DNA from 4 places in the Streptomyces sp. NPDC015220 genome. Region 2 is predicted to be linked to each of the others. Evidence: riboswitches for the same ligand, from Rfam matches in the RefSeq annotation. Region 2 holds a riboswitch; each other region holds the start of a gene.
What was found. A riboswitch is a leader RNA that binds a small molecule or an ion and turns the genes downstream of it on or off. The one in region 2 is predicted to bind cyclic di-AMP.
Positions count from the first base shown of each region.

Region 1: linked by a shared signal. The riboswitch ahead of ACF061_RS31680 (C40 family peptidase) and the one ahead of ACF061_RS14810 (transglycosylase family protein) in region 2 are both predicted to bind cyclic di-AMP.
Region 3: linked by a shared signal. The riboswitch ahead of ACF061_RS35275 (M23 family metallopeptidase) and the one ahead of ACF061_RS14810 (transglycosylase family protein) in region 2 are both predicted to bind cyclic di-AMP.
Region 4: linked by a shared signal. The riboswitch ahead of ACF061_RS08580 (transglycosylase SLT domain-containing protein) and the one ahead of ACF061_RS14810 (transglycosylase family protein) in region 2 are both predicted to bind cyclic di-AMP.

Region 1 is NZ_JBIBUK010000023.1:15,884-23,115, forward strand. It holds gene ACF061_RS31670 (ANTAR domain-containing protein) at 1-220, opposite strand, end outside; gene ACF061_RS31675 (hypothetical protein) at 537-869, shown strand; cyclic di-AMP (ydaO/yuaA leader) riboswitch at 1,205-1,418, shown strand; gene ACF061_RS31680 (C40 family peptidase) at 1,422-1,895, shown strand; gene ACF061_RS31685 (ATP-binding protein) at 1,951-2,448, opposite strand; gene ACF061_RS31690 (helix-turn-helix domain-containing protein) at 2,725-3,585, shown strand; gene ACF061_RS31695 (DUF397 domain-containing protein) at 3,613-3,843, shown strand; gene ACF061_RS31700 (8-amino-7-oxononanoate synthase) at 3,886-5,013, opposite strand; gene bioB (biotin synthase BioB) at 5,162-6,364, shown strand; gene ACF061_RS31710 (adenosylmethionine--8-amino-7-oxononanoate transaminase) at 6,357-7,232, shown strand, end outside.
Region 2 is NZ_JBIBUK010000005.1:273,577-280,808, forward strand. It holds gene ACF061_RS14800 (cytochrome P450) at 244-1,596, shown strand; gene ACF061_RS14805 (transglycosylase family protein) at 1,755-2,888, shown strand; cyclic di-AMP (ydaO/yuaA leader) riboswitch at 3,071-3,236, shown strand; gene ACF061_RS14810 (transglycosylase family protein) at 3,241-3,999, shown strand; gene eno (phosphopyruvate hydratase) at 4,341-5,651, shown strand; gene ACF061_RS14820 (septum formation initiator family protein) at 5,762-6,235, shown strand; gene ACF061_RS14825 (DUF501 domain-containing protein) at 6,254-6,859, shown strand; gene ACF061_RS14830 (exopolyphosphatase) at 6,856-7,232, shown strand, end outside.
Region 3 is NZ_JBIBUK010000030.1:15,697-22,928, forward strand. It holds gene lhgO (L-2-hydroxyglutarate oxidase) at 1-752, shown strand, start outside; gene trmB (tRNA (guanosine(46)-N7)-methyltransferase TrmB) at 902-1,732, shown strand; gene ACF061_RS35265 (PrsW family glutamic-type intramembrane protease) at 1,976-3,427, shown strand; gene ACF061_RS35270 (aldo/keto reductase) at 3,443-4,396, opposite strand; gene ACF061_RS35275 (M23 family metallopeptidase) at 4,476-5,543, opposite strand; cyclic di-AMP (ydaO/yuaA leader) riboswitch at 5,555-5,712, opposite strand; tRNA gene ACF061_RS35280 (tRNA-Met) at 6,161-6,234, opposite strand; gene ACF061_RS35285 (dihydrofolate reductase family protein) at 6,477-7,232, opposite strand, start outside.
Region 4 is NZ_JBIBUK010000002.1:817,428-824,659, reverse strand. It holds gene ACF061_RS08595 (M56 family metallopeptidase) at 1-92, opposite strand, end outside; gene fahA (fumarylacetoacetase) at 401-1,609, opposite strand; gene ACF061_RS08585 (HAD family hydrolase) at 2,111-2,917, shown strand; gene ACF061_RS08580 (transglycosylase SLT domain-containing protein) at 2,978-3,457, opposite strand; cyclic di-AMP (ydaO/yuaA leader) riboswitch at 3,462-3,667, opposite strand; gene ACF061_RS08575 (polyprenyl synthetase family protein) at 4,243-5,253, shown strand; gene ACF061_RS08570 (outer membrane lipoprotein carrier protein LolA) at 5,583-6,806, shown strand; gene ACF061_RS08565 (ABC transporter ATP-binding protein) at 6,840-7,232, shown strand, end outside.

The DNA.
Region 1 (7,232 bases), on a different contig from region 2:
TCGTGCGCTGGGAGACCTCGCGCAGCACCCGCCAGGCGTCCTCGGGGGGCATCCGCCCGAAGGCCACCACGGCGCCGATGGCCTGGTCTATGACCGCGTGCGAGCCCAGGGCGTGCTGCAACTGGTCGATCTCCTCGTGCAGCCGCTCGTGCTCCAGCACCAGATCGGTGACGGACAGCGGCTGGAGGGGGTGCCGCCTGGAAATCGCGAAGAACACCATCGGAGATTCCCTGGGTCGTGGAGCGGCCGGAGTTCCATCTCCAGCTTGCGCCAGGAGGACGGCGCGCACGACCGGAGACCGGCGGCTCGAACCCTCCCCCACGCTCGCGTACGTCCTGTACGTTTTTCACGAAGCCGTCGCGCTCCCACCAGCGGCCGCCGCTCCCGTGGGCGCCGCTCACCCGCCGACCGGACCAGCCGCCCCGCGGAGGACCGTGCCATGACCCGACCGCCCGCCCACCGCCCACCGCCGGAGTCCGCCGAGCGCGCGCTCGGCGGTCCGGCGCCTTCGGGCCGCCGAGCGCGCTGAGGCGCCGATGCCACCGCCCCCGCACGAGCCGTCCCAGCCCTCCGAGCCGCCGGCGCTGCCCGCGCTGACCCGCGCCGAGGCGGAGCTGATCGACTGTTACCTCGACGTGGTGGACCTCCTCGGCCGGATCAACCCGGGTCGGCGCGAGGACACCTATGGCGGGCTGAGGGCCGCTCAGGCCCTGGTCCGCAAAGCTGCCGAACTGCGCGACGCGCTCGCGCTGATGCACCAACGGAACGAGACCGAGCTGCACACCGCCACCCTGGCGCGGGCGCTGCGCGCGCTGGACGGCGAGCGGCGTGCCGCCCGGGTCACCCTGCCGCCCGACCGGGCCAGTTGAGCCGCACGCGGTCACGCGACCGCGGGCGACGCCGGCGGCACGCACGGGCGTAAGCCGAAACGGACCAAACGACGTACCGCCTTTCGGCTAGAAAAACCCGTGTTCCCGAGGCGCTTCCGGTTGCGCGACGCGCCTGCCCGGATGGCGGAATGGCGTGTTCCGGTGCTGGTCCGGGCGTCGCCGTGGGACCAGACGGACGTTCGAGTGCACGAGCGTCCACCCGAACGGGTGAGTGGTGAGTAACAACACAAATCCCCGGTTCCGTTGGGATTTTCGGACATCCGTAGGTGAAGATCCGTGTCTGACGACAAGCCCCCGCCACAGCGGCGGGGCGGTCCGGGCGGACGCCGAATCCTGCCGCCGCCCGGACAACCGGTCGACGGGAGTGGATCGGCAGGAGTGGAGGACCCGAGCACGACGGGTCGCCGGAACGGTCGCACCTCGGCCGTACCGAGCAGCCCTTGGGGTGAAGCCGCGACAACGCGGCCGGGCAACTTCGCCAGCCCGAATCCGACAGGTCATCCTTCACAGGCGGCTGACGAAGGGTTGCGCATGACTGCGCTCAATCGTGTCCCGTCGTTCATGGCCCGGGCCGGCACGGCCTCGGCCCTGACCATCGCCGCCGTGGGCGGCTCGATCGTGGTGCCGGGCGCCGCCTCCGACGCCTCCGCCGCGACGCTCGCGACGAAGGCGCTCCAGATCGCGGCGTCCAAGAAGGGTTCCCCCTACCAGTGGGGAGCGACGGGACCGCGACGGTTCGACTGCTCCGGGCTCACGCTGTACTCGTTCAAGAGGGCGGGCAAGAAGCTGCCCCGCACGGCCGAACAGCAGTACAACAAGTCCCGGCACATCTCAGCGAGCAGCCGCCGCGCGGGTGACCTGGTGTTCTTCCACTCGGGCTCGTACGTCTACCACGTCGGCATCTACGCCGGCGCGGGCAAGATCTGGCACGCGCCGAAGACCGGGGACGTGGTGCGGCTGCAGAAGATCTGGACCAGGAGCGTCTGGTACGGCCGGGTCAGCTGATCCGCCCGAGGGCGGTGACGGCCGGCCGAGGCGCCGTCACCGCCCTCGGGCCCTCTCAGTGTCCGGCCCCGGGCTCCGGCCCACGGGACTCGGGCGACGAGTCCCGTCGGCCCGCCGTCCGTGCGGGGCGGCCCGGCGCCGTCCAGGGGAGTTCGATGCGGACCGTCTTGCCGCCCTCCCGGGTGCGCCGCACGGTCAGTCTGCCGCCGCACTCCGCGGCCAGCCATCGGATGATCACCATGCCCCGGCCGTTGTCCTGCTGGACAGCGGCCGGCAGTCGTTTCGGTAACCGCGGATGGCTGTCGGTCACCCCGATGCTCAACAGCTCGTCGCGTTCGAGGACGAGGTCCACCGTGAAGGTGGGCGACTGCCCGAGGGTGTGCTGCACGGCGTTGGTGGCGAGCTCCGAGACGATGAGCCGCACGGTGTCGGCGGTCTCCGTCCCCGCGGGCAGGCCCCACTCCGCCAGGGCGCCCACCGCGTAGGCGCGGGCGGCGGAGACCGAGGCGGGATCGCTCGGCAGAGTGACGGATGCTTCCAGGTGGTCTGCCATGGCGATGTTCGTCCCCTTCCCACGGGACCGTGGTCCGGCACGGAGCGGATGGTTCGAGTACGGTCCCGGACTGGTGGTTCGCCGTCAGACTGCCACCACGACGACGGCACCGGTGGCGATCCCCCGAGATATGCATATATCTGTCGCTCGAAGCGGTGAACTCTGCGGCGGTCGACCGCGCGCCGCGCGGATCGTCCTGTGCCGTGGCACGGGTCCCGGCCGCGGCGCCGAGCGCCGAAGCCGCCGCCGGGAGCCGGGAGGGAGTGGGAAGTGTCCATGCAGCACGGTCCCGTGGTGCGCCGCCGGAAGCTCGGCGCCGAACTGCGCACGCTGCGCACCGGAGCGGGTCTCACCAGCGGGGAGGCGGCCCGGCTGGTGGGCTGGCACCAGTCGAAGGTGAGCCGGATCGAAACCGGGGCCAGCGGGGTGAAACCGGCCGACGTACGGCTACTGCTGGACGCCTACGCGGTCCACGACCCCCAACTGCGCGATCTGCTGCTGGTGTTGGCGGGATCCGGGGACGGTGACGACCGGCGCCACTGGTGGCACGCCTACCGCGGCGTACTGCCGCCGACCTACCGGGACTTCATCAGTCTGGAGTCCCAGGCGACCGCGATGCGGACCCTGGAGACCTCCGTCGTCCCCGGGCTGCTCCAGACGCCCGAGTACGCGCGCGCGGTGACCCGGGCCGCCGTGGACGGACTCGACGACGAGCGGCTGGACGCCCTGGTGGAGGTGCGGCTGGCCCGGCAGGACGTCCTGCGGGCCGATCCGCCGCTCGAGCTGAACGCGGTGCTCGACGAGGCGGTCCTGCGCCGGGAGGTCGGTGGCCCGGAGGTCATGGCGCGTCAGCTGGAACGGCTGACCGAGGCGGCACGGCTGCCGCAAGTCCGGTTGCAGGTGCTGCCGTTCGCGGCGGGCGCGCACATCGGCATCACCGGCCCTTTCGTTGTCTTCTCGTTTTCGAACACTTCTGATCTGGATGTGGTCGTTCTCGACCACTTGACGAGTAGCCTCTATCTCGATCGGAAAGAAGACCTTGAGGCCTACACCGAGGCCTTCGACGCCCTTCGGTTCCATGCCCTTTCGACCGAGGACTCGTTGGACTTCATCGCAGGGATGCGCCGGAACACCTGACGGCGCGCGAACGCGTAAGGAGGCTCCATGTCCGCTCTGCCGCGGAACCTATCGTCCAGCACCGATCTGCACGGCGTGCGATGGCTGCGCAGCAGCTACAGCACGGGGGCGAACAACTGCGTCGAGGCGGCCCGGCCGGTGTCGGGCCCGGACGCCGGACTGTTCGCCGTGCGCGACTCCAAGGCCCCGGCCGGGCCCGCACTGCTCTTCTCACCCGGGAGCTGGGCGGACTTCACGGCCGCGGTGCACCGCATCTGACCGCGACTCCCCCCTGGCGACGCACGGCCGTGTCACGCCGACTCATGGTCGCGTTTCGCCGATGACCCGTACGGCGTGGTCGATCTGCGCCTCGGAGAGGTCCGCGCGGGCGGTCAGCCTGAGCCGTGAGATGCCGTCGGGCACGGAAGGAGGACGGAAGCAGCCCACGGCCAGGCCCGCCGCACGGCAGTCCGCCGCCCATCGCACGGCGCCCTCCGGGGACGGCGCGCGCACGGAGACCACCGCGGCGTCCGGGCGCACGGCCTCCAGCCCCGCGGCGGTCAGCCGGGCGTGCAGTCCGGCCGCCACCGCGCGGGCCCGCGCCGCCCGCTCCGGTTCCCGGCGCAGCAGTCCCAGGGCGGCCAGGGCCGCCCCCGCCGCCGCGGGGGCCAGGCCCGTGTCGAAGATGAACGTCCGTGCCACGTTGACCAGATGGTCGATCACCAGGGCGGGCCCGAGCACGGCTCCGCCCTGGCTGCCCAGCGACTTGGACAGCGTCACCGTCACGACCACGTCCCCGGCGCCGGCCAGCCCCGCCGCCCGGGCGGCGCCGCGACCGCCGGCGCCCAGCACACCGAGGCCGTGGGCGTCGTCCACGACCAACCCCGCGCCCCGCTCCCGGCACACCGCCGCGAACTCCGCCAGCGGCGCCGCGTCGCCGTCGACCGAGAACACCGTGTCGGAGACGAGGACGGCCGGCCCCTCGTGCGCGCCGAGCGCCTTGCGCGCGGCCTCCGGGTCGCTGTGCGCCACCACCTGTGTGGTGGCGCGGGCCAGCCGGCAGCCGTCGATGAGCGAGGCGTGGTTGCCCGCGTCCGAGACGATCAGCGAACCGTGCGGGGCGAGCGTGGTGACCGCGGCGAGGTTGGCCGCGTATCCGGACGAGAACACCAGCGCCGCCTCGAAGCCGCAGAAGTCGGCCAGTTCGCGCTCCAGCCCGGTGTGCAGTTCGGTGGTGCCGGTGACCAGCCGGGAGCCCGTGGCGCCGCCGCCCCAGGCGCGCGCCGCGGCCGCGGCCCCCTCGGTCACCTCGGGGTGGCGGGCCAGCCCCAGGTAGTCGTTGCTCGCCAGGTCGAGGAGCGGGGAGTCGGCGGAGCGGGGGCGCAGGGTCCGTGTCAGCCCGGCGCGGCGGCGCGCGTCCGCCTGGTCGTCGATCCAGCCGAACGCCATGGGTCCTCCGGAGGCTTTTGTAGGCAGTGCACAGACCCTAGCGGCCCGACCAGCCGCCCATGGTGTGGTGATACCCACACGTGGAAGCGTCTCTGTTGTGCGAACCCTCCTTGGCCGCGGGCGGCCCGGTAGGCCAGGATCGACTTCCATGGACCTCCTGAACACGCTCGTGGACAAGGGGCTTCGGCGCGAACCGCCGACCCGCGAGGAAGCCCTGGCCGTGCTGGCCGGCTCCGACGACGACCTGCTCGACGTGGTGGCGGCGGCGGGGAAGGTGCGCCGCCACTGGTTCGGCCGGCGGGTGAAACTCAACTACCTCGTCAACCTCAAGTCCGGGCTCTGCCCCGAGGACTGCTCGTACTGCTCCCAGCGGCTCGGTTCGAAGGCCGACATCCTCAAGTACACCTGGCTCAAGCCCGACGAGGCCTCCGCGGCGGCGGCGGCCGGGCTGGCCGGCGGCGCCAAGCGGGTCTGCCTGGTGGCCAGCGGGCGCGGTCCGACGGACCGTGACGTCGACCGGGTGTCGGAGACCATCAAGGCCATCAAGGACCAGAACGAGGGCGTCGAGGTGTGCGCCTGTCTCGGACTGCTCTCCGACGGCCAGGCGGAGCGGCTGCGCGCGGCCGGGGCCGACGCCTACAACCACAACCTCAACACCTCCGAGTCGACCTACGGCGACATCACCACCACCCACACCTACGCCGACCGGGTGGACACGGTGAACAAGGCGCACTCGGCCGGGCTGTCCGCCTGTTCCGGGCTGATCGCCGGAATGGGCGAGAGCGACGAGGACCTGGTGGACGTCGTCTACTCGCTGCGCGAGCTGGACCCGGACTCCGTTCCGGTGAACTTCCTGATCCCGTTCGAGGGCACCCCGCTCGCCAAGGAGTGGAACCTGACCCCGCAGCGCTGCCTGCGGATCCTCGCCATGGTGCGGTTCGTCTGCCCGGACGTGGAGGTCCGCATCGCGGGCGGCCGCGAGGTGCACCTGCGCTCCATGCAGCCGCTCGCCCTGCACCTGGCCAACTCCATCTTCCTCGGCGACTACCTGACGAGCGAGGGCCAGGCCGGCAGGGCCGACCTGGACATGATCGCGGACGCCGGGTTCGAGGTGGAGGGCGCCGACCAGGTCACCCTGCCGGAGCACCGGGCGGCTGCCGCAGGCGGCTGCGGGTCGCACCGGGACACTGGCTGCGGATCGCACGCCGAGACCGCCTGCGGGTCGCACGGGGACGCGGGGGTGTGCGGTTCCGGCGCCGGGGCCGCCGGGCCCGGGGGCAGCGAGCCCCGCACCGATCTGGTGACCGTGCGCCGCCGGGGCGCGGGAACGGACCTCGCGCCCAATGCCTGATCTGTCCGGCCCTTCCGGTACGGGCGTGTCCGCGCTCCTGGACCTCGACCGGCGGCACGTGTGGCACCCGTACGGTCCGATGCCGGGCCGCGGGGAACCGCTCGTGGTCGAGTCCGCGAGCGGGGTCCGGCTGCGGCTCGCGGACGGCTCCGGCGAACTGGTCGACGGCATGTCCTCGTGGTGGGCCGCGATCCACGGCTACAACCATCCGGTGCTCAACGAGGCGGTCCGCGATCAGCTGGAGCGGATGAGCCACGTGATGTTCGGCGGGCTCACCCACGAGCCCGCCGTCCGTCTCGCCAAGCTGCTCGTCGACATGTCGCCCGACGGCCTCGAACACGTCTTCCTCGCCGACTCCGGCTCGGTGTCGGTCGAGGTCGCCGTCAAGATGTGCCTGCAGTACTGGCGTTCGCTCGGCCGCCCGGAGAAGCGGCGGCTGCTGACCTGGCGGGGCGGCTACCACGGCGACACCTGGCAGCCGATGGCCGTGTGCGACCCCGAGGGCGGGATGCACGAGCTGTGGACCGGCGTGCTGCCGCGCCAGGTCTTCGCGGACGCTCCGCCGGCCGGGTACGAGGAGGCGTACGCCGCCCATCTGCACGACATGATCGAACGGCACGCGGACGAAGTGGCCGCCGTGATCGTCGAGCCGGTGGTGCAGGGCGCGGGCGGGATGCGGTTCCACTCCCCCGCGTATCTGCGGGTGCTGCGCGAGGCGTGCGACGCGCACGACGTGCTGCTGGTGTTCGACGAGATCGCGACCGGGTTCGGCCGCACCGGCGCGCTGTTCGCGGCCGAGCACGCGGCGGTCGCACCCGACGTGATGTGCGTGGGCAAGGCACTGACCGGCGGCTACCTGACGCTGGCG
Region 2 (7,232 bases):
GCCGGGGGCCCGGAGGACGGCCCGAAGGAGCCGAGGGGCACGGGGCCGTGAGGCCGCGCGGCGCCGCCGCACAGGGCGCGCCCGGCTCCCGCCGGCGCGCGGCCGGCACGCTCCAGCGGGCTGGAGGCGCCGTCCCGGGAAACCGGGGACGGGGAGAAGGAGAGGAGAAGAAGGGGAGGGGAGGAAGGGGAGCGGCGGGGGCGGAACGCCTGGACGCCGGGTCCCACGACTAGGGTCGGCCCCATGCACGACCAGCCACCCGTTCCACCCGCTTCCGGCACCACCCCGCCCCGCCCCGGGACCACCCCGCCTCCCCTCTTCACCTGGGAGTTCGCGAGCGACCCCTACCCGGCGTACGCCTGGCTGCGCGAGCACGCCCCGGTGCACCGGACCCGGCTGCCCAGCGGCGTGGAGGCCTGGCTGGTCACCCGGTACGCCGACGCCCGGCAGGCCCTGGCCGACTCCCGGCTGTCCAAGAACCCCGCGCACCACGACGAGCCGGCGCACGCCAAGGGCAAGACCGGCATTCCCGGCGAGCGCAAGGCCGAGCTGATGACGCATCTGCTCAACATCGACCCGCCGGACCACACCCGGCTGCGCCGGCTGGTCAGCAAGGCGTTCACGCCCCGCCGGGTCGCCGAGTTCGCGCCGCGCGTGCAGGAGCTGACCGACGGCCTCATCGACGGGTTCGCCGGGCGCGGCAGCGCCGACCTCATCCACGAGTTCGCCTTCCCGCTGCCCATCTACGCCATCTGCGACCTGCTCGGCGTCCCGCGCGAGGACCAGGACGACTTCCGGGACTGGGCGGGCATGATGATCCGGCACGGTGGCGGCCCGCGCGGCGGGGTCGCCCGGTCGGTGAAGAAGATGCGCGGCTACCTCGCCGAGCTGATCCACCGCAAGCGCCAGGCGCTGCCCGCCGAACCCACCCCCGGCGAGGACCTGATCTCCGGCCTGATCCGCGCCTCCGACCACGGCGAGCACCTCACCGAGAACGAGGCCGCGGCCATGGCCTTCATCCTTCTCTTCGCCGGTTTCGAGACGACCGTCAACCTCATCGGCAACGGCACGTACGCCCTGCTCACCCACCCCGCGCAGCGCGAGCTGCTGCAACGTTCCCTCGCGGCGGGGGAGAGCGGCCTGCTGGAGACCGGTGTGGAGGAGCTGCTGCGCTACGACGGTCCGGTGGAGCTGGCCACCTGGCGGTTCGCCACCCGACCGCTGACCATCGGCGGGCAGGAGATCGCCGCCGGCGACCCGGTGCTCGTGGTCCTGGCGGCCGCCGACCGGGACCCGGAGCGGTTCGCCGGCCCGGACACCCTCGACCTCGCCCGGCGGGACAACCAGCACCTGGGCTACGGCCACGGCATCCACTACTGCCTCGGCGCCCCGCTGGCCCGTCTGGAGGGGCAGACCGCGCTCGCCACGCTCCTCACCCGGCTCCCCGACCTCGCCCTGGACGCCGATCCGGCGGACCTGCGCTGGCGGGGCGGACTCATCATGCGCGGCCTGCGGACCCTGCCCGTCCGGTTCACTCCCCGCCCGGCCGCGCAAGGGCGGAGCGGCACCGGAGAAGGCCCTGCGCGAACCCGTTGACGCACGCAAAGGTGACACATGTTCAACTGTGTGATCTTCACGTGATCTGTGTGGCATTAACTTGTGACAAGTGATCGGGAGCCGCTACCTTCACGCATCAGCGCGGCGGCGGGCACCATCCGCCGCGCGGTCACCGTTGTCTCGCGAAAGGTCTCTGCATGCTCTCCGGGAACGGTCGTCACCGTCGCCCCCGTCAGGCTCCGGCCCTCCTCGTCGCCGCCGGGGTGACCGGCTCCGCCATCGCCATCCCGCTCGTCGCCGCCTCCGGCGCGAACGCGGCCGACGGCACCACGTGGGACAAGGTGGCACAGTGCGAGACCGGCGGCTCCTGGAGCGCCGACAACGGCAACGGCTACTACGGCGGCCTGCTGCTGACCCAGGACGACTGGGAGAAGTACGGCGGTCTCTCCTACGCCGCCAGCCCCGACCAGGCCAGCCGGTCCCAGCAGATAGCCGTGGCCGAGAAGATCCTCGCCGACCGGGGCGCCGGCGCCTGGCACACCTGCGGGCTGCTGTCCGGGCTCACCAAGAGCTCCGGGGCCGCGAAGGTCGACACGGGCGTGGGGGGCGACTCGGTCCCCTCGTCCTCGAAGAAGGCGGGCGGCAACGGCTCGGCCAAGTCGTCGGGTTCGACCGACTCGTCCGATGCCTCGGGTACCTCGGATGCCTCCGATTCGTCCGACGACGGTACTGACCCCGGCCAGTCCGACTCGCCCGGGGGGACGTCCGACCCGGCCGATCCCTCCGGTTCCCCGGCCGGCGCCTCCGACGCGCCCCGCGCCTCCAAGTCGCCCGGTTCCGCGAACCGGTCGGACGGTTCCACCGCCGCGGAGCCCTCCACCGCGCCCTCCTCGCCGGCCAAGGGCGGCGAGACGGTCGGGTCGGACGCGTCCCACGGGACCGGAACGACCGGCACCTCCCCCTCACGGAGCGCGGGGTCCGGCGGTCAGGACGACTACGACCGCTCGGACAACTCCGTCCAGAGCGTCGGCTCTTCGGCCCTCGTGGACACCGGGGCGCTGGGCGGCGGCCGGCACCGCGGCGGCAGCGCCGCCGAGACCCCGGCGGACAGCCGTACGACCGCAGCCGGCGGCCGGCACGCCTCGCGCGGCGACGCCGCCTCCTACACGGTCCGCTCCGGCGACTCCCTCGCCTCCATCGCCGACTCCCTTGACGTGAGCGGCGGGTGGCACGCGCTCTACGACGCGAACAAGAGCGCCGTCGGTGCCGACCCGAACCACATCGTGGCCGGTCAGAGCCTGGATGTCCCTACCGAAAACGCCCATAAGTAGAGGGAGTTCGCGCCATACTTCGCACAGAATGCCCCATTCGGTGAAAGTGTGGGATGAGTCTCAGAAGCCCTGATCGTCTTTGAATTTCCGTCGATCACCTGCCTACGGTCGTGACCGCTCGCCACCGCGAGCCCCGGCTGCCGCAACGCCGAATCCTGCCAGCGGCCGCACGGGAACAGTCGTCGCGTCACGCGCCGTAGGCAGGAGCGGGGGACCCAAGGTAGTTGCCGCGCCGGGAAGTTCACCGGAGCGGCTGGGGGTGAAGCCGTACCTCCCCAAAGGTACGGCCGGGCAACTCAACCGGCCCGAACCCGACAGCTCACCTCGCAGGCGTCGGTGAGGGGATCCATCCATGCTGTTTTCCAGCAAGGGCAAGCACCGTCGTCCCTCCAAGGCCACCCGCGCCATCGCGCTCGCCGGTGTCACCGGCGCCGCCGTCGCCGCTCCGCTGATGGCCGCCGGCAACGCCTCCGCCGCCACCGCCTCCGAGTGGGACGCGGTCGCCCAGTGCGAGTCCGGCGGCAACTGGTCCATCAACACCGGCAACGGCTTCTACGGCGGCCTGCAGTTCACCAACTCCACCTGGGCCGCCTACGGGGGCACCGCCTACGCCTCGCGCGCCGACCTGGCCTCCAAGTCGCAGCAGATCGCCGTCGCGGAGAAGGTCCTGGCGGGTCAGGGCAAGGGCGCCTGGCCGGTCTGCGGCAAGGGCCTGTCCGGCGCCGGGTACACCGGCGGCTCGAGCTCGTCCTCGTCTTCGTCCTCCTCCTCGTCTTCGTCCTCCTCCTCCTCCTCCTCGTCTTCGTCCTCCTCTTCCTCGTCGAGCGGTGGCTCCGGCAGCTCCAAGAGCACCACCACCCGCTCCACCGAGCGGCAGGCCGCCAACCGCTCCATGACGCGTCCGGCCCCCAGGAAGACCGTCACCACCCCGACCGGCAAGAAGGTCAAGAAGGGCGACGGCGAGTACAAGGTGGTCGCCGGCGACACCCTCAGCTCCATCGCCACGGCCCACCACGTCCAGGGCGGCTGGGAGAAGCTGTTCCGGCTGAACAAGGACATCGTCGAGGACGCCAACCTCATCTACCCGGGCCAGCAGCTGCACCTGAAGTGACAGCGGGCCGACGGCCGGACCGGACGACGGCCGGCCGGCGGCCGGGCCACGGGCCCCGCCAGGCGCGGCCCCCGTCATGGGGGCCGCGTGAGGACCGCCCCCCGTCCCCACGGGCTCCCCGCCCCGGTGCGTGTTCCCCCGTACGCACCGGGGCGGGGCTTTTTTCATCTCCTGTTCCCGGCCCCGCCACCGGCCCCTTTGTTCCGGTAGGAAACAATGTGTACCGTCACCCTGTCCACGGGACGGTCGGTCGGCCGGTCGGCGCCCCGGGACGGTTAGGCTCTAGTCGCAAGGCTCACACGCCCCGCACTTCAAGCGTCACATCCAAGAAGGAGATGCTCGTGCCGTCCATCGACGTCGTCGTAGCCCGGGAAATCCTGGACTCCCGAGGCAACCCCACGGTCGAGGTCGAGGTCGGCCTCGACGACGGCAGCACGGGTCGTGCCGCCGTTCCCTCCGGCGCCTCCACCGGCGCCTTCGAGGCCATCGAGCTCCGCGACGGCGACCCCAACCGCTACCAGGGCAAGGGCGTCGAGAAGGCCGTCCTCGCCGTGATCGAGCAGATCGGCCCGGAGCTGGTCGGCTACGACGCCACCGAGCAGCGCCTCATCGACCAGGCCATGTTCGACCTGGACGCCACCGACAACAAGGGCTCGCTGGGCGCCAACGCCATCCTCGGCGTCTCCCTCGCCGTCGCCCACGCCGCCTCCGAGGCGTCCGACCTCCCCCTCTTCCGCTACCTGGGCGGCCCGAACGCGCACCTGCTGCCGGTGCCGATGATGAACATCCTGAACGGCGGCTCGCACGCCGACTCCAACGTGGACATCCAGGAGTTCATGATCGCCCCGATCGGCGCGGAGTCCTTCTCCGAGGCGCTGCGCTGGGGCACCGAGGTCTACCACACCCTCAAGAAGGTCCTGAAGAACAAGGGCCTGGCCACCGGCCTCGGCGACGAGGGCGGCTTCGCCCCGAACCTCGGCTCCAACCGCGAGGCCCTCGACCTCATCCTCGAGGCGATCAAGGAGGCCGGCTACACCCCCGGCGAGCAGATCGCCCTCGCCCTCGACGTCGCCGCCTCCGAGTTCTACAAGGACGGCTCCTACCTCTTCGAGGGCAAGGAGCGCTCGGCCGCCGAGATGACCGAGTACTACGCCGACCTCGTCGACGCCTACCCGCTGGTCTCCATCGAGGACCCGCTGTTCGAGGACGACTGGGCCGGCTGGAAGACCATCACCGACAAGCTCGGTGACAAGGTCCAGCTCGTCGGTGACGACCTGTTCGTGACCAACCCCGAGCGCCTGGCCCGCGGCATCGAGGACGGCGCCGCCAACGCCCTGCTGGTGAAGGTGAACCAGATCGGTTCGCTGACCGAGACGCTGGACGCCGTCGAGCTGGCCCAGCGCAACGGCTTCAAGTGCATGATGTCCCACCGCTCCGGCGAGACCGAGGACGTCACCATCGCCGACCTGGCCGTCGCCACCAACTGCGGCCAGATCAAGACCGGCGCCCCGGCCCGCTCCGAGCGCGTCGCCAAGTACAACCAGCTGCTGCGCATCGAGGAGATCCTCGACGACGCCGCGGTGTACGCCGGCCGCAGCGCGTTCCCGCGCTTCAAGGGCGACGCCGGCAAGGCCGAGGTCTCCAAGGGCTGAGGCGCCCCGGGCCTCGTCCTGGCCAGTCGTCCGTACGTCCCCGTACTCGGTCCCGTACCGTGTCCGGGGACGTACGTACGTGTGAGTGGCATGAAGGGGAGGCGGGGACGATGGCCGTGCGGGACCGGGACCGGTTCTCCACCGCGACCAGGCTCAGGGTGCTCGGCGAGCAGACCGCGGCCCGCGTCTACCGTTCCCAGACCCGGCGCCAGGCCCGCCGCTCCCGGCTGACCGGGCGCGCCGCGCTGCTCGCGCTGGTGGTGTGCTCGATCGTGGTCGCCCTGGCGTACCCGATGCGGCAGTACGTCTCCCAGCGGGCCGACATCGCCGACCTCAGGCGGCAGAAGCAGCAGGCACAGCAGCGGGTCGAGCAGCTGCGCGACCTGAAGGCGCGCTGGCAGGACGACGCGTACGCCGAGCAGCAGATCCGGGAGCGGCTGCACTACGTGCTGCCGGGGGAGACCGGTTACACCGTGGTCGACCCGGGGCCCGTCAAGCAGTCCCGCGCCGGGAAGGGGACGGCCCGCCGTCCCTGGTACACCAATGTCTGGTACGGGGTCGACAAGTCCGACGCCGGCCAGTGAACGGACAGAAAGACAGGCATGGAAACCCCTCCGCCGCCCACCGAGCGCACCGAACCCACCGACGCGGACGTCGAGGCATTCAAGCAGCAGCTCGGGCGGCCGCCGCGCGGCCTGCGGGCGATCGCGCACCGCTGCCCGTGCGGGCAGCCGGACGTCGTGGAGACGGCCCCGCGGCTGCCCGACGGCACGCCCTTCCCGACGCTGTACTACCTGACGTGCCCGCGCGCCGCCTCGGCGATCGGCACACTGGAGGCGGACGGCGTGATGAAGGAGATGACGGAGCGGCTGGCCACCGACCCGGAACTGGCGGCGGCGTACCGGGCGGCGCACGAGGACTACATCCGGCGCCGTGACGAGATCGAGGAGCTGACGGGCTTCCCGAGCGCGGGCGGCATGCCGGACCGGGTCAAGTGCCTGCACGTCCTGGTCGCCCACTCGCTGGCCGCCGGGCCGGGTGTGAACCCGCTGGGCGACGAGGCGATCGCGATGCTGCCCGAGTGGTGGCGCAAGGGGCCGTGCGTGACGGTGCCCGGACCGACGTCCGGCGACGGGCCGCAGGCGGGGACGGCGAGCGACGGCGAGGGCCGCCTCGCCGTCGAGCCGATCGACGAGGAGGACAAGTGACCCGGGTCGCCGCCATCGACTGCGGTACCAACTCCATCCGTCTGCTCGTGGCGGACGCGCATCCCGAGACGGGCGAACTGGTCGACCTGGACCGGCGGATGACGATCGTCCGGCTGGGCCAGGGCGTCGACCGCACCGGCCGGCTCGCCCCCGAGGCGCTGGAGCGCACCTTCGCGGCCTGCCGCGAGTACGCCGAGGTCATCAAGGAGCACGGCGCCGAACGGCTGCGCTTCGTGGCCACCTCCGCCTCCCGGGACGCGGAGAACCGGGACGAGTTCGTGCGCGGGGTGGTGGACATCCTCGGCGTCGAACCCGAGGTGATCTCCGGCGACCAGGAGGCGGAGTTCTCCTTCACGGGCGCGACGAAGGAACT
Region 3 (7,232 bases), on a different contig from region 2:
CCGTCGCACGGGAGCTGGCCCACGCCTCGGGCGCCGAGATGCGCTACGGGGCAGAGGTCGTCCGGGTGGACCGGCGGCCGGAGCTCGGGGTGGCCGTCCGCACGGCGCGCGGCGACGTCCTGCGCGCGCGTGTGCTGGTCAACTGCGCCGGACTGCACTGCGACGAGGTGGCTCGGCTGACCGGGGACGACCCGGGGATGCGGATCGTGCCGTTCCGCGGGGAGTACTACGAGCTGGCGCGCCCGGAGCTGGTGCGGGGTCTGGTGTATCCGGTGCCGGACCCGGCGTTCCCGTTCCTCGGAGTGCATCTGACGCGCGGGATCGACGGCGGCGTGCACATCGGGCCCAACGCGGTGCCGGCACTCGCCCGCGAGGGCTACGGGTGGGGGGTCGTACGGCCCCGGGAGCTGGCGGGGACACTGGGCTGGCCGGGATCGTGGCGGATCGCCCGGCGGCACTGGCGGTACGGCGCCGGGGAACTGCGCCGGTCGGTGTCGAAGGCGGCGTTCGCACAGGCGGTGCGGAGACTGCTGCCGGTGGTGACGGAGGAGGATCTCGTGCCGGCGGCCGCGGGGGTCCGGGCGCAGGCGGTGCTGCGGGACGGGACGCTGGTGGACGACTTCCTGATCAGGGAGGGGGCCCGGGCCGTGCATGTGCTCAACGCGCCGTCGCCGGCGGCGACCGCCTCGCTGCCCATCGGGCGGGAGGTGGCTCGGCGGGCGCTGGCCGCGCTGGCCTCTGCGGAGGGGTGAGGAGGGCGGCAGGCGCCGGAGTGCGAGGGGGCGTGGGTGAGAGCGGGGAGTGGGGCCGGGACCGGGTCCACGTCTGTCGGTGGCGGGCGCGGTTGCCCGGGCACCGGGCGGGCTGCTTCGGTCCTCCGCCCCGTAAAATCGGTGGCACTGTGTCTGACTCCCTGAACCTCTCCCCAGCTCACCAGCTCCCGCACGACGTCTCCGGTGCGTCCGTTCGGCCCCCCCGGGCCAAGGGGGAGCCGCGGTTCCCCGACGGGCCCAGGGCCGATCCGGCCGGGTCGCACTTCGAGCGGCGGATCCGGAGCTTCCAGCCCCGACGGAGCCGGGTGACCACGGGGCAGGCCGACGCCCTGCAACGGCTGTGGCCCCAGTGGGGCCTGGACATCGACGGTCAGCGGGTGCTCGACCTCGCCGAGCTGTTCGGCAACGACCGTCCCGTGGTGCTGGAGATCGGGTTCGGGATGGGCGAGGCCACCGCGCGGATGGCGGCGGCGGACCCGGACACCAACATCCTCGCCGTCGACGTGCACACGCCCGGCCAGGGCAACCTGCTGAGCCTCGCCGACCGCGGCGGACTCGCCAACGTGCGGGTCGGCAACGGCGACGCGATCATCCTGCTGCGCGAGATGCTCACCCCCGACTCCCTCGACGGGCTGCGCGTCTACTTCCCGGACCCCTGGCCCAAGAAGCGGCACCACAAGCGGCGGCTGATCCAGCCCGAGTTCCTGACGCTGGCCGCCGCCCGGCTGCGGCCCGGGGCGGTCGTGCACTGCGCGACCGACTGGGAGCCCTACGCCGAACAGATGCTCGAGGTCCTGACCGCGCACCCGGGCTTCGAGAACACCCGGGCCGACGGCGGCTTCGCGCCCCGCCCCGGCTTCCGTCCCCTGACCCGTTTCGAGGGCCAGGGCCTGGACAAGGGGCACGTGGTGAACGATCTGCTCTTCCGGCGCGTACCGCACGGCGACCAGCAGCCGTGACCCCTGGGCCGCGCCCGGTCCCGACCGCACGCACCGGGCCGTGCCCCGTCACGACGACCACACCGACCGCCCCGTCACGACGACCACACCGACCGCACCGTCACGACGACCACACCGACCGCACCGTCACACCGACCGCACCGGACCGCACCGTCCGCGCCGGGCCACGCCTGATCACCTCGTCCGCACCGGGACGTCGAGGCACCGTCGCGGGCGGCGCCCTCCCTCGTTAGGGTCAATCACGTGGCCATCTGTCCCCCGTACCCGACGCATCCCAGCGGACCCGCCCCCGTCGGCGGCGGACCGCGGCACGCCCACTGGTGGCAGCGGAAGCGGGTGCGGTACGGCGCCCTGGCCGCCCTGCTGACGCTCTCCGGGCTCGTCATCCTCGCCCTCGTCCGCCGGCAGACCGGCACCGAGGGCTTCCTGGTCGGGCTCGGCCTGGCGGTGCTGCCGGTGCCGCTGCTGACGGCCGCCTTCCGCTGGCTGGACCGGGTCGATCCCGGTCCCTGGCGCAACATGGTGTTCGCCTTCGCCTGGGGCGCGTGCGCCGCGGCCCTGATAGCGATCGTCGCCAACAGTTTCGCGACGAAGTGGATAGCCACGGCGACCGCCGACCCGGCCGGTGCGGACACCCTGGGGGCGACCGTGATAGCGCCGGTCGTGGAGGAGTCGGCGAAGGCCGCCGCCGTGCTGCTGATCTTCCTCTTCCGCAGACGCGACTTCACCGGCATCGTCGACGGTGTGGTGATCGCCGGGGTGACCGCGACCGGCTTCGCCTTCACCGAGAACATCCTGTACCTCGGCACCGCCTTCGGCGCCGACCAGGTGACCGGCGGCCGGGGCATCGCCTCCGTGACCGCGGCGACCTTCTTCGTGCGGGTCGTCATGTCGCCGTTCGCGCACCCCCTGTTCACCGTCCTGACCGGCATCGGCTTCGGCGTCGCCGCGCTGTCCGGGGAGCGCCAGCGTCTGCGCCGTCTGCTGCTGCCGCCGACCGGGCTGCTGCTCGCGATGGGCATGCACGCGTTCTGGAACGGCTCCTCGACCTTCGGCGACTACGGCTTCTTCGCGGTCTACGGCGCCTTCATGGTGCCCGCGTTCGGGCTGCTGACCTGGCTGGTCGTCTGGACCCGGCAGCGTGAGCTGCGGACCGTGCGCGAGGAGCTGCCGGCGTACGCCGCCGCCGGGTGGCTGACGCCCGCCGAGCCGTTCGCCCTCGGGTCCATGCGGGCCCGCCGACTGGCCCGCGAGTACGCCGGCCGGCACCTCGGCAAGCCGGCGGCGCGGACCGTCGCCCAGTACGAGGCGTACGCGACGTCGCTGGCGTTCCTGCGCCACCGGGGACGGCTCGGCCGGGCCGGCGCCGACTTCGCCGTACGGGAGCGGGAGCTGCTGCACGCGATGTGGCGCGGGCGCGAGGTGGCGCAGCCCGCGCTGGACCACGCGGCGCGGATGACCGCGCCGCCGGTCCGGGTGGTCGCGCCGCCGTGGCCGGTGTACGGCGTGTACGGGCACTCCCAGCGGTACGGGCCCGCCCAGCACCAGGGAGCGGGCCCGGACGGCCGGCCCCAGGCGCACGGGTGGTACGGACAGCCCCAGGAACCCGGTGGCCACGGGCAGCCCCAGGGGTACGGGGCGTACGGGCCGGTGGCGCCGTCTGCCGCGTACAACCCGTACCGGACCCGGCCCTAGGACCGGCCGGGGGGATCAGGCGGATGCCTGGGCGAGCTTCCCGAGCTCGTCCTGCGTCAGCCGCAGCTCCGCGACGGCGAGCAGGGCCGGGAGCTGCTCCACGGTCCGCGCCGAGGCGATCGGGGCGACCACCGTCGGCTGGGCCGCGAGCCAGGCCAGTGCGACGGTGGCGACCTCGGCCCCACGTGCCCGGGCGATCTCGTCGAGGGCCGCGAGGACCTTCTGGCCGCGCTCGGTGTCCAGGTGCTTGCCGGCGCCCTCGGCCCGCGCGCTGTCGACCGTGGCGCCGGGCCGGTACTTGCCGGTCAGGAAGCCGGAGGCCAGCGCGTAGTACGGCACCGCGGCCAGGCCGGCCCGCTCGGCGAGGTCGCGCAGCTCGCCTTCGTAGGTGCCGCGGGAGACCAGGTTGTAGTGCGGCTGGAGCGCCACGTACCTGGCCAGGCCCTCGCGCTCGGAGAACTCCAGCGACGCCTCCAGCCGCTCGGCGGAGATGTTGGAGGCGGCGATGTGCCGCACCTTGCCCGCCTTCACCAGTGCGTCGAGGGCGCCGACGATCTCCTCGACGGGCACCTCCGGCTGGTCGAAGTGGGTGTAGTACAGGTCGATGTAGTCGGTGCCCAGGCGCTTGAGGGAGGCGTCGGCCGCGGCCTTGATGTTGGCGGCGCTCAGGCCCTGGTAGTCGGGGTGCTGGCTGACCTTGGTGGCGATGACCACCTCGGAGCGGTTGCCGCGCTCCTTGACCCACTTGCCGATGATCGTCTCGGACTCGCCGCCCCGGTTGCCCTCGATCCACGCGGAGTACGAGTCGGCGGTGTCGACGAAGTTGCCGCCGGCCGCCGCGTAGGCGTCGAGCACCGCGAACGACTGCGCCTGGTCGGCGGTCCAGCCGAAGACGTTGCCGCCGAGGGCGAGCGGGAAGACCTCGAGGTCGGACGGGCCCAGCTTGCGCAGTGAAGTCTTGGAAGTCATGTAGAGCATCAACGACCGATCCGGAGCGACCCATTCCGCGCCCCGCCGTTTCCGGGCGCAAAGATCGCGCAAACAAAGGTCAGGGGTTGAGGCCCTTGCCGTGCAGCCACGCCATCGGGTCGATGCCGGCGGGCGACCCGTCGGGGTGGACCTCCAGGTGCAGGTGCGGACCGGTGACGTTGCCGGTGGCGCCGACCCGGCCGATGACGTCACCCGTGCTCACCTTCTGGCCGACGGTCACGGTGATCGACGACTGGTGGCAGAACCACAGCTCGGTGCCGTCGTCGAGGGTGAGGATCGTGCGGTAGCCGTACGAGCCCGCCCAGCCGGCCTCGGTGATGGTGCCGCTGTGGATCGCCTTGATCAGGGTGCCGGTGGGGGCGGCGAAGTCGAGACCGGTGTGGTGGCCGGAGGACCACATGGTGCCGGCCTGACCGAAGGTGGAGGTGATGGTGTACGAGGAGGTCGGCAGCGTGTACTGCCTGGCCAGCTCGGCCAGCCGCGCCGCCTCCGCCTTCCTCCTGGCCTCCTCCTCCGCCTTCTTCTTCGCGGCGGCGGCCTTGGCCTCGGCCACCCGCTCGGCCTCCCGCTTGGCCTCGGCGGCGTCCGCCTGGGCCTTCTTCACGGCGGCGGCCTCGGCGGCGGCCCGGGCCTTCGCCTCGACCTGGTCCTGCTGCTGCTCGGCCTGCGCCATGATGCGGTTGCGCAGTGCCTCGCCCGCGTCGGGGGTGTCCCGTCCACTCGGGGCGGCGGCCGTGCCGACGTCGCTCAGCGCGGTAGCGGAGCCCTGGGGGGTTTCCTCCTGGACGGAGGAGTCCTCGAAGAGCGAGCCGACGGAGGGCACGCCCACGGAGGGCAGGTCGGGCAGGGAGATGGAGACCGGCGGCTTGCCGGTGTTGGCGCTGGCCATGCCGCCCGCGCCGACGGCGGCCATGACGCCGACGCCGAGCACGGTGGAGCTGCGGGCGAGTCCGCCGCCGCGCTGCTTGGCGACCCGGTGCCGGCCGCGTACCGGGCGGAGGGACTCCTCGGTGGGGTTCCACTCCTCCCAGGGGCCCTCATCGGGGCCCCGGTCGCCGTAAGCGAAGGTCTCGGGACCCTGGCCGGGCACGAACGGGGCTTCAGGGGCAGGCCGGTTGGACGCCACGCGGGCGTACTCCTTTCCTTCCGCGTCGCCTACCGGGTTAGCTGACGGGTTCGGAGCGGGAAGGTCTCCTACGCGCGTCAACCAGCCGTGACGACACGGTGGACGACGTGCGATTCACCCCAAGTTGGTGGTTCCCCGGTTCCCTCGCGGGATTCGGCGCGTGCGCGCACGGAGCCGCCTCTTGTGACGGCTGGGACGACCGCGCTGCGTTATCGAACGTTAATAGACGCGAGGCTCGGTTTCCAAGCCGCGCGGCTTGATCATTAAACCTTTTTGGCCAGGACATAACCCCTGCGGGGGGTGAAAACCGGGTGAGTTGACAAAGGATCAAGCCACTTCGGCGCCATCGCGCACCCTCCTCGCCACTCGGCCCGACCTGATGGTGTGTCAGTTGTTATGCGGACGGGGACCGGTCGCTCACGTGTCGTGACAACGATCAGGGGAGGGGGCGGGTCCGTCGGGACGGCGAGAACGCGCGGGAGGGGCGGGAGAGGCCCGGCCTCGTGAGCACACGAGCGCGGAGAACGAGCGCGGAGAACCCGAGGCTCGGGAACAGGCGGGATCGGAAAACACTCAGGGCCGGAATCCATGTTCGGATTCCGGCCCTGAGCCTTCAGTAGCGGGGACAGGATTTGAACCTGCGACCTCTGGGTTATGAGCCCAGCGAGCTACCGAGCTGCTCCACCCCGCGTCGGTGAAACCAGTGTATCCCATGTTCGAGGTGGGTTGCACACGCGTTTACACACGCCCGCCTCCGGCGGCCCGGACGGCGGCCCTCCGCCGCCACTGGTGCCGCCCGGCAGGCACCCGTCCGGCTCACACCGGAGCCGGACCGCGCGGGTCCCGGTTGGGCTGACTCCGGGAGCCCGCCGAGCGGATGCGGTGCGGTCTCACGCTCACGCCAAAGGCCCGCCGAGCGGATGCGGTGCGGTCTCACGCCGGGGGCCCGTCGAGCAGGTGCCGGTTCGGCTCCTTGGCCGCTTCCTCGAACTCCGGCAGTACGACGACCTCCGCGCCGCCGCCGACCAGGACTCCGGTCCCGTCGGCCGCCTCGATGAACGTGTCCGGTTCCCGCCAGGCCGTGACCACCCGCCGTACCCCGGCGTCGAGAATCAGCCGGGCGCACGGGCGCGGCCGGGAGGCGCGTCGGGCGCACGGCTCCAGGCTGCTGTACACCGTGGCGCCAGGCAGCCGCGGATCCATCGGGTCGATCTTGGCCAGTGCCGCCTCCTCCGCGTGCGCGGCCGGGTCACCGGCCTCCCGTGAGTACCCCCGCGCGAGCTCGGTGCCGTCGGCGGCGACCACCACCGCGCCCACGCTGAACGCGGTCCGCGACGGCGGACACCGCAGCGCCAGGTCGCAGGCGAGCCGGAGCCAGTGCCGGTCCGCGGGAACGGCACGCTCGCCGACGCCGGGAGCCGTGGGCTCGTAGCGCATGAGCACGACGTCCTCGACCGCCCGCGTCTCCACCAGCCGCAGCCGGCCACCCTGGTACCGCCCCGGCCCGAACAGCCGCGGCGCGCCGGGGTCGCCCACGAACACCGGGGCGAGCACGAGCTGCACCTCGTCGGCGAGCTGCCGCTGGAGCAGCTGGGTGTGGACCGTGCCGCCGCCCTCGACCATGAGCCGGCGCACGCCGCGCACGTCGTGCAGGTGCTCCAGCAGGCGCCGCCAGTCGAGCTCGGCGCC
Region 4 (7,232 bases), on a different contig from region 2:
CGTTCGGGCCACACCGCCCGGGTCAGCGCGCGGGGGACCGGCACGGCGGCCGTCAGGGCGACGGCGCACAGCAGGAGCAGGCAGACGGTCATGCCACGGACTCCGGATCCTTGATCGGAGAGGGGGGCGGGTCTCGGGTGGTGCTCGGGGCGGCCGGCGCGGCGCCCGCGCTCGGTCTGCCGCCAGTATGACGGTGACGGGCGGCGCGAGTCAGGACTCGGGGCGGACCAATTGCCGGGCGGTGCCCGCCGGTCGCCCGGACACCAGGCAGGGGCCGGACGCCGGGCGGTGCCGGGTGTCCGGATACCCGGCGGGGCACGGACGGCTCCGCCCGGCCTCGACGTGGGGCCGGGCGGGTTCTCACGGTCCGGGCTCGTTCGGTCCGGCGGGCTCGGGACGGTCAGCCCGACACGATGCGCCCGGTGACCTCTCCCAGGCCCACGCGGGCTCCGGCCGCGCCCGGCGCCCAGGCCGACAGCGTCACCACGTCGCCGTCCTCGAGGAACGCGCGCTTGCCGTCCGGGAGTTCGAGCGGGTCCCGGCCGTTCCAGGTGAGCTCCAGCAGCGAGCCGCGCTGCGCGCGCTCCGGTCCGCTCACCGTGCCCGAACCGTACAGGTCGCCGGTGCGCAGGCAGGCGCCGTTGACCGTCATGTGGGCCAGTTGCTGGGCGGCCGTCCAGTACATGGTCGCAAAGGGTGGCTCGGCGACCACGTGTCCGTTGATCGCGACGGAGATCCGCAGGTCGTAACCGCCGGGCTCGTCCGCGGAGTCGTCCAGGTAGGGCAGCAGCGGGTGCGTCCGCTCCGGCGGGGCCACCCGGGCGTCCTCCAGCGCGTCCAGCGGCGTGATCCACGCCGACACCGACGTGGTGAAGGACTTGCCGAGGAACGGGCCCAGGGGGACGTACTCCCAGGCCTGGATGTCACGCGCCGACCAGTCGTTGAGCAGGCACAGCCCGAAGACGTGCTCCCGGAAGTCCTCCAGCGGCACCGGCCGGCCGAGCCGCGACGGCACGCCCACCACGAAGCCGACCTCGGCCTCGATGTCCAGCCGGACGGAGGGTCCGAACACCGGAGCGGGGTCGGCCGGGGCCTTCCGCTGGCCCGAGGGGCGTACGACGTCCGTGCCCGAGACCACCACCGTGCCCGAGCGGCCGTGGTAGCCGATCGGCAGGTGCTTCCAGTTGGGGGTCAGCGCGGCGGTGTCCGGCCGGAAGATCTGGCCCACGTTCCGCGCGTGGTGCTCGGAGGCGTAGAAGTCGACGTAGTCCGCGACCTCGAAGGGCAGGTGCAGGGTCACCGAGGACAGCGGGTGCAGGAACGGCGCGACGGTCTCCTGGTGGGACGGCACCGTCAGCCACGCGGTCAGCGCACGGCGCACGTCCGACCAGGCGGTGCGGCCGGCGGCCAGGAGCGGGTTCAGGGTCGGCCGCGCGAGCAGGGCGGCGTACGGCGAACCGAGCGCCACCGCCGCCGCGCCCGCGTCAAGGACGTGGTCGCCGAGCCGGACGCCGACGGTCTTCTCCTGTGATCCGGCGCGGGAGAAGACGCCGTAGGGAAGGTTGTGCGGACCGAAGGGGTCGCCCTCGGGGACCTCGAAGGGGGGCATCGGGTACTGCCTCTCTTTCGTGTGCCGTGCGTTCCATGCGGGGTCGGGCCACACGTTCATGTGGTCGGGCCACACGTTACGGCGGCGTGTGCTGTCTTGGGCAGTGCCCAAAGAGTCCGTGATGCCCCGGTTGTGGCGGGACCGCGGCGGCGGCGCGGCCGGCCGTGCCGGCTGTCCCGGCCGGGTCAGCGCCGGCGGAAAGCGCGGGTCCGCTCCCGCGACGCGGCGCGAGCACGGCGCACCGCGCGAGCACGGCGCACCGCGCGAGCACGGCGCACCGCGCGAGCACGGCGCACCACCCCAAAGACGCCTGACCGCCCCGGAGACGGCTCACCGTCCCGTACGGCGCGTCACCCCGCACACCGCGGGTCGTTCCGGGCGCATCGGAGCATGCCGGTCCCGGGGAAGGGGAGTTGGGGAAGACGGCAGGGGCGGCTGTGCTCTCCGTCGTCGTCCGGTTCCCGAGGGTCCGACGGTGCGACGGGTCCGTATTCTCTGGGCATGGCCGCTCCCCTCGCATATGCCCTCATCGCCACTGACCTGGACGGAACGCTGCTGCGCGGCGACGACACCGTGTCCGAGCGGTCCCTCGCCGCGCTCGCGCGGGTGGCGACGGCCGGTGTCCGGCACCTGGTCGTGACGGGGCGGCCGGCGCCGAGGGTGCGGCCGCTGCTGGCGGCCCTGGGCACCACGGGGCTCGCGGTGTGCGGTCAGGGCGCCCAGCTCTACGACGCCGGGGCGGACCGGCTGCTGTGGTCGGTCACCCTGGACCGGGAGACGGCCGAGACCGCGCTCGGCAAGATCGAGGCCGAGGTGGGGGAGGTGTACGCCGCGGTCGACCAGGACGGGGTGGACGGGCTCACGCTCATCGAGCCGGGGTACCGGATGCCGCACCCGACCCTGCCCGCCGCACGGGTCGAGCGGCGCGACGACCTGTGGCGCGCGCCCATCAGCAAGGTGCTGCTGCGCCATCCGTCGCTGTCCGACGACGAGTTGGCCGAGGCGGCCCGCGGCGCGGTCGGTTCCCTGGCCACGGTCACCATGTCGGGCCCGGGGACCGTCGAGCTCCAGCCCTGCGGCATCACCAAGGCCACCGGCCTCGCGCTGGCCGCCGAGCGACTGGGGCTGGACCGGGCGAGCGCCCTCGCCTTCGGCGACATGCCGAACGACATCCCCATGTTCCAGTGGGCCGCCCGGGGTGTCGCCATGGCCAACGCCCACCCCGAACTCAAGGCGGTGGCCGACGAGGTCACCATGTCGAACGAGGACGACGGCATCGCCGTCGTCCTCGAACGTTTGTTTCCTTAAGGCCGGTCAGGCCCCGGTCAGGTCCGATCCGGGCCGGCCTCGTCGGCCGGGGCCCGTCCGTCAGTACGCGCTGTTGACGTTGTCGATCGAGCCGTACCGGGCCGCCGCGTAGTTGCACGCGGCCGTGATGTTCGCGACCGGGTCGTAGATGTCGAGCGACGTGCCGGACACGTGGTAGGTGTTGAAGGTCGGCTGGATGACCTGCAGCAGGCCCTTGGACGGGATGCCCTTGGCCGCGTTGGAGTCCCAGAGGTTGATGGCCTTCGGGTTGCCGGACGACTCGCGGATCACGTTGCGGTAGATGCCGTTGTAGCTGCCCGGGATGCCCTTCTGAGCCATGATCGCGAGAGATTCCCGGATCCAGCCGTCGAGGTTGTTCGAGTAGGCGGCCGAGCTCACGGCCGTGGTGGTCGCGGGCGCCGCGGAGGCGCTGGTGGCGCCGATGAGCGGGACGGCGAGGACGGCGGCACCCGTGCCGCTCACGGCGAGGGTGCGGAGGATGCGGGCGGTGCGGGTACGGCGCTGACCGATTGCGGGCATGGGTAATTCCTCTCCGTCGCCTGCGAGGTGAGCTGTCGGGTTCGGGCGGGGAGGTGCCCGGCCGCGCCCCGAAGGGCACGGCTTCACCCCGAGCCGTTCCGGCACGGCGTACGACGTAGGACGACGTACGGCGCTCCGGCCCGGCGACTTACCTGGGTCCCCCGCTCCTGCCGTGGTGCTGGGTCGATGGATTCCGGGCGGCGGCAGGATTCGGCGTCCGCCCGACGGCCCGGAACGTATGCGAGAGCACATCTCCCGGACAAGTGCCGAATTCACACATCGCCCTAGTTGACCTTGGTCTGAGGCTTTTGGGATGCTTGATCCTTTGCAGTCGCCAAGTGTCAACTGGCTTGCGGGGAACGGGAAAGAGGTCGCGGTCGAGACGGGAGGGGTCGGAGGTGGGGCGTGACCCAACTCACGGTTTGCTGACAGCGGGAGCAATTACGGCTAACCGGAATTGCAATGTCAATAGGGTTAAATCGGACTATGGGGCGAACGGATGTGGCGGTCGTCACTTCGCGTGACGCCATGGCCCTGTCGTACGCCTGTACCTGTGGGCGTGTGTGCGAGCGGAGTGGCCGTGGGTAGGGAGGAGTGAGTCGATAAATATCTGTGCATATGTGGTGATCGATGGCATATCGGGTGAGCTCCGATACCGCCCGCCCTGTATCGGTGGGCGCTAGCGGTGATCGAAACCTGACCGGATACGCTGACTTGAGTGATGGCAGCGACCTATCGACAAACCGTGTAATCGCCAGCAGACACCAGCAGACAGGAGACCCCTCGTGACCGTCGTCGGGCCATTCGGGCTGAGCGTGCGGGACCAGGCTGTCGAAGCCGATGTCCAGGCCGGGTTGACGGCTGTCGAGGAAGGGTTGCTCGAAGCCACCAAGAGCGAGGTCCCGTTCATCACGGAGGCCGCGCAGCACCTCGTCAAGGCGGGCGGGAAGCGGTTTCGGCCGCTGCTCGTGATGCTCGCGGCGCAGTTCGGCGACCCGTACGCGCCGGGCATCGTGCCGTCGGCCGTGGTCGTGGAGCTGACCCACCTGGCGACGCTCTACCACGACGACGTGATGGACGAGGCCGCGGTGCGCCGCGGGGTGGCCAGCGCGAACACCCGATGGGGCAACTCGGTCGCGGTCCTGACCGGCGACTTCCTGTTCGCCCGCGCCTCCCAGATCCTCGCCGACCTCGGACCGGAGGCGGTCCGGGTGCAGGCCCTGGCGTTCGAACGCCTGGTCACCGGGCAGATCCTGGAGACGGCGGGCCCGCAGGACGGCCGGGACCCGGTCGACCACTACCTGGACGTGCTGGGCGGCAAGACGGGGTCGCTGGTGGCCGTCTCGTGCCGGTTCGGGGCGATGATGTCGGGGGCCGACGAGACGGTCGTGGACGTGCTGACCCAGTACGGCGAGCGGCTCGGCGTCGCCTTCCAGCTCGCGGACGACGTGCTGGACATCGCCTCCGACTCGCACGAGTCCGGCAAGACGCCGGGCACCGATCTGCGCGAGGGCATCGCGACGCTGCCCGTGCTGCGGCTGCGCGAGCGCGTGGCGCGGCTGGGGCTGGCCGAGGACATCGCGCTGTGCGAGCTGCTGGACTCCGACCTGAGTGACGACGCGCGGCACGCGCAGGCGCTGGCGGCGCTGCGCGCGCACCCGGCCCTGGAGCAGGCCCGCCGGGACACCGTGCGCTACGCGGAGGAGGCGCGGGCCGCGCTGGCCCCGCTGCGGGAGTGCGACGCGAAGGCGGCCCTGCTGCAACTGTGCGACGCGGTGGTGCACCGGGCCGGCTAGACCGGAACCGGGAGCCTCCCGCCCCTGCCCGCCCCCTGGGCACGTTCCGCCGCCCGCCCCGGAGGCCGCCGGGCACCGGGTCGGCGCTCCCGTGCGAACGGCGCTCTCCACCCCGACCCCTACGGGGAGGGGGAGGGTGCCGCCCTTGTGTGTCATACCGCAGGCGTACGCGGAGTTGGCTCCGCGGTCTGACGCTTCCACGCCGCCGATTTGGTCAGATGGAACCACGGACCACACCACTCCTCACCGATTCGGGTGAGAATGGCGGCTCGGGGTGGGAGCAGTACGAGAGACGGGCAGCCGCCGCCGACGACGGAGGTAGGGCACACATGGCACCGTACGAATCCGACGACAGCAGGGGCGCCGAGGAGGCCGACGGCCGGTACTCGGCGCGGCGCAAGGCAGCGCGGTACGGCGTCCCGGTCGCGGTGGTGGGGGTGGCGGCGGCGACCATCGGGCTCGTCCCGGCCCTCGCCGACTCCGGCGACCCCGATCTGCCGAAGATCACCGCGCAGCAGCTCATCGAGAAGATCGCCAAGTCGGACGTCCAGCGGCTGTCCGGCACCGTCAGGATCAGCACCGACCTCGGCCTGCCGAACCTCGGGGGTCTGGAGAGCGGCCTCGCCTCCGGCGCCGTCAAGGACGGTTCCGGATCGTCCGCCGACCCGGCCTCCAAGCTGACCGAGCTGGCCTCCGGCACGCACACCCTGCGGGTCGCCGCCGACGGGCAGGACCGGCAGAAGGTCTCGCTGATCGAGAGCGCCGCCGAGTACAGCCTGATCCACAACGGCAAGGACGTCTGGGGCTACGACAGCAAGTCCGACGAGGTCTACCACGGCACCGCGGCCCAGGACGGGAAGAAGGGGAAGGACGAGGCGCCCGTCACGCCCAAGGACTTCGCCGACGAGATCCTGAAGTCGGTCGACGACACCACCTCGGTGACGGTCGGCGGCACCGCGCAGGTCGCCGGCCGGGACGCCTACCGACTGGTCGTCAAGCCCAAGCAGGCCTCGGGCACCACGGTCGGCGCGATCAGCATCGCGGTGGACTCCACGACCGGGCTGCCGCTGAAGTTCACGCTCACCCCGGCGGGCGGCGGCGCCGCGGTCGTCGACGCCGGCTTCACGCGGATCAGCTTTGCCGAGCCGGCCGCCGCCACCTTCGACTTCACCCCGCCCAAGGGCGCGAAGGTCACCGAGGGCGAGGACGCCGGGGCGGGTGAGCACGCCCGCACGCCCGGCGCCCCCCGCAAGGACGCCTCCCCGCTGGAGGGTCTCGCCGCGGGCGGGGACGGGATGAAGGTCCTCGGCAAGGGCTGGAACTCCATCGCCGTCTTCGACACCGGCGCCAAGGGCGGCATACCGTCGTCCTCCGGCGACGGCGCCCTGGGCGGTTTCCTCGGCTCGCTCGGTGACCAGGTGAGCGGCGAGTTCGGCAAGGGCACGGTCTTCTCCACCCGACTGGTCAACGCCCTGATCACGGACGACGGCAAGGCCTACGTCGGCACCGTCACCAAGGACGTGCTGGTGAAGGCGGCGGACGCCGGGCGGTAAGCAGGCGAGAGGCACGACGGATCGAGGGAGCCGATGGACGAGGCGTCCGCCGCGGAACCGCGGACGGTGACGGCGGCGGAGCCGCGATCGGTCCCGGACCCGGCTCCGGGACCGGTGGCGCGGGACGCGGACGACGGCGTCATCCGCACCCGTGGGCTCACCAAGCGCTACCGCGGCGGGCAGCTCGCCGTCGACGGTCTCGACCTGACCGTCCCGGCGGGCAGCGTCTTCGGCTTCCTCGGTCCGAACGGCTCCGGCAAGACCACCACCATCCGCATGCTGATGGGGCTCATCGAGCCCACCTCCGGCACGGCCCGGGTGCTGGGGCAGCCCATGCCCCGCTCGGCGCGCGCCGTGCTCCCGCACGTCGGCGCGCTCATCGAGGGGCCGGCCCTGTACGGCTTCCTCTCCGGCCGGGACAACCTG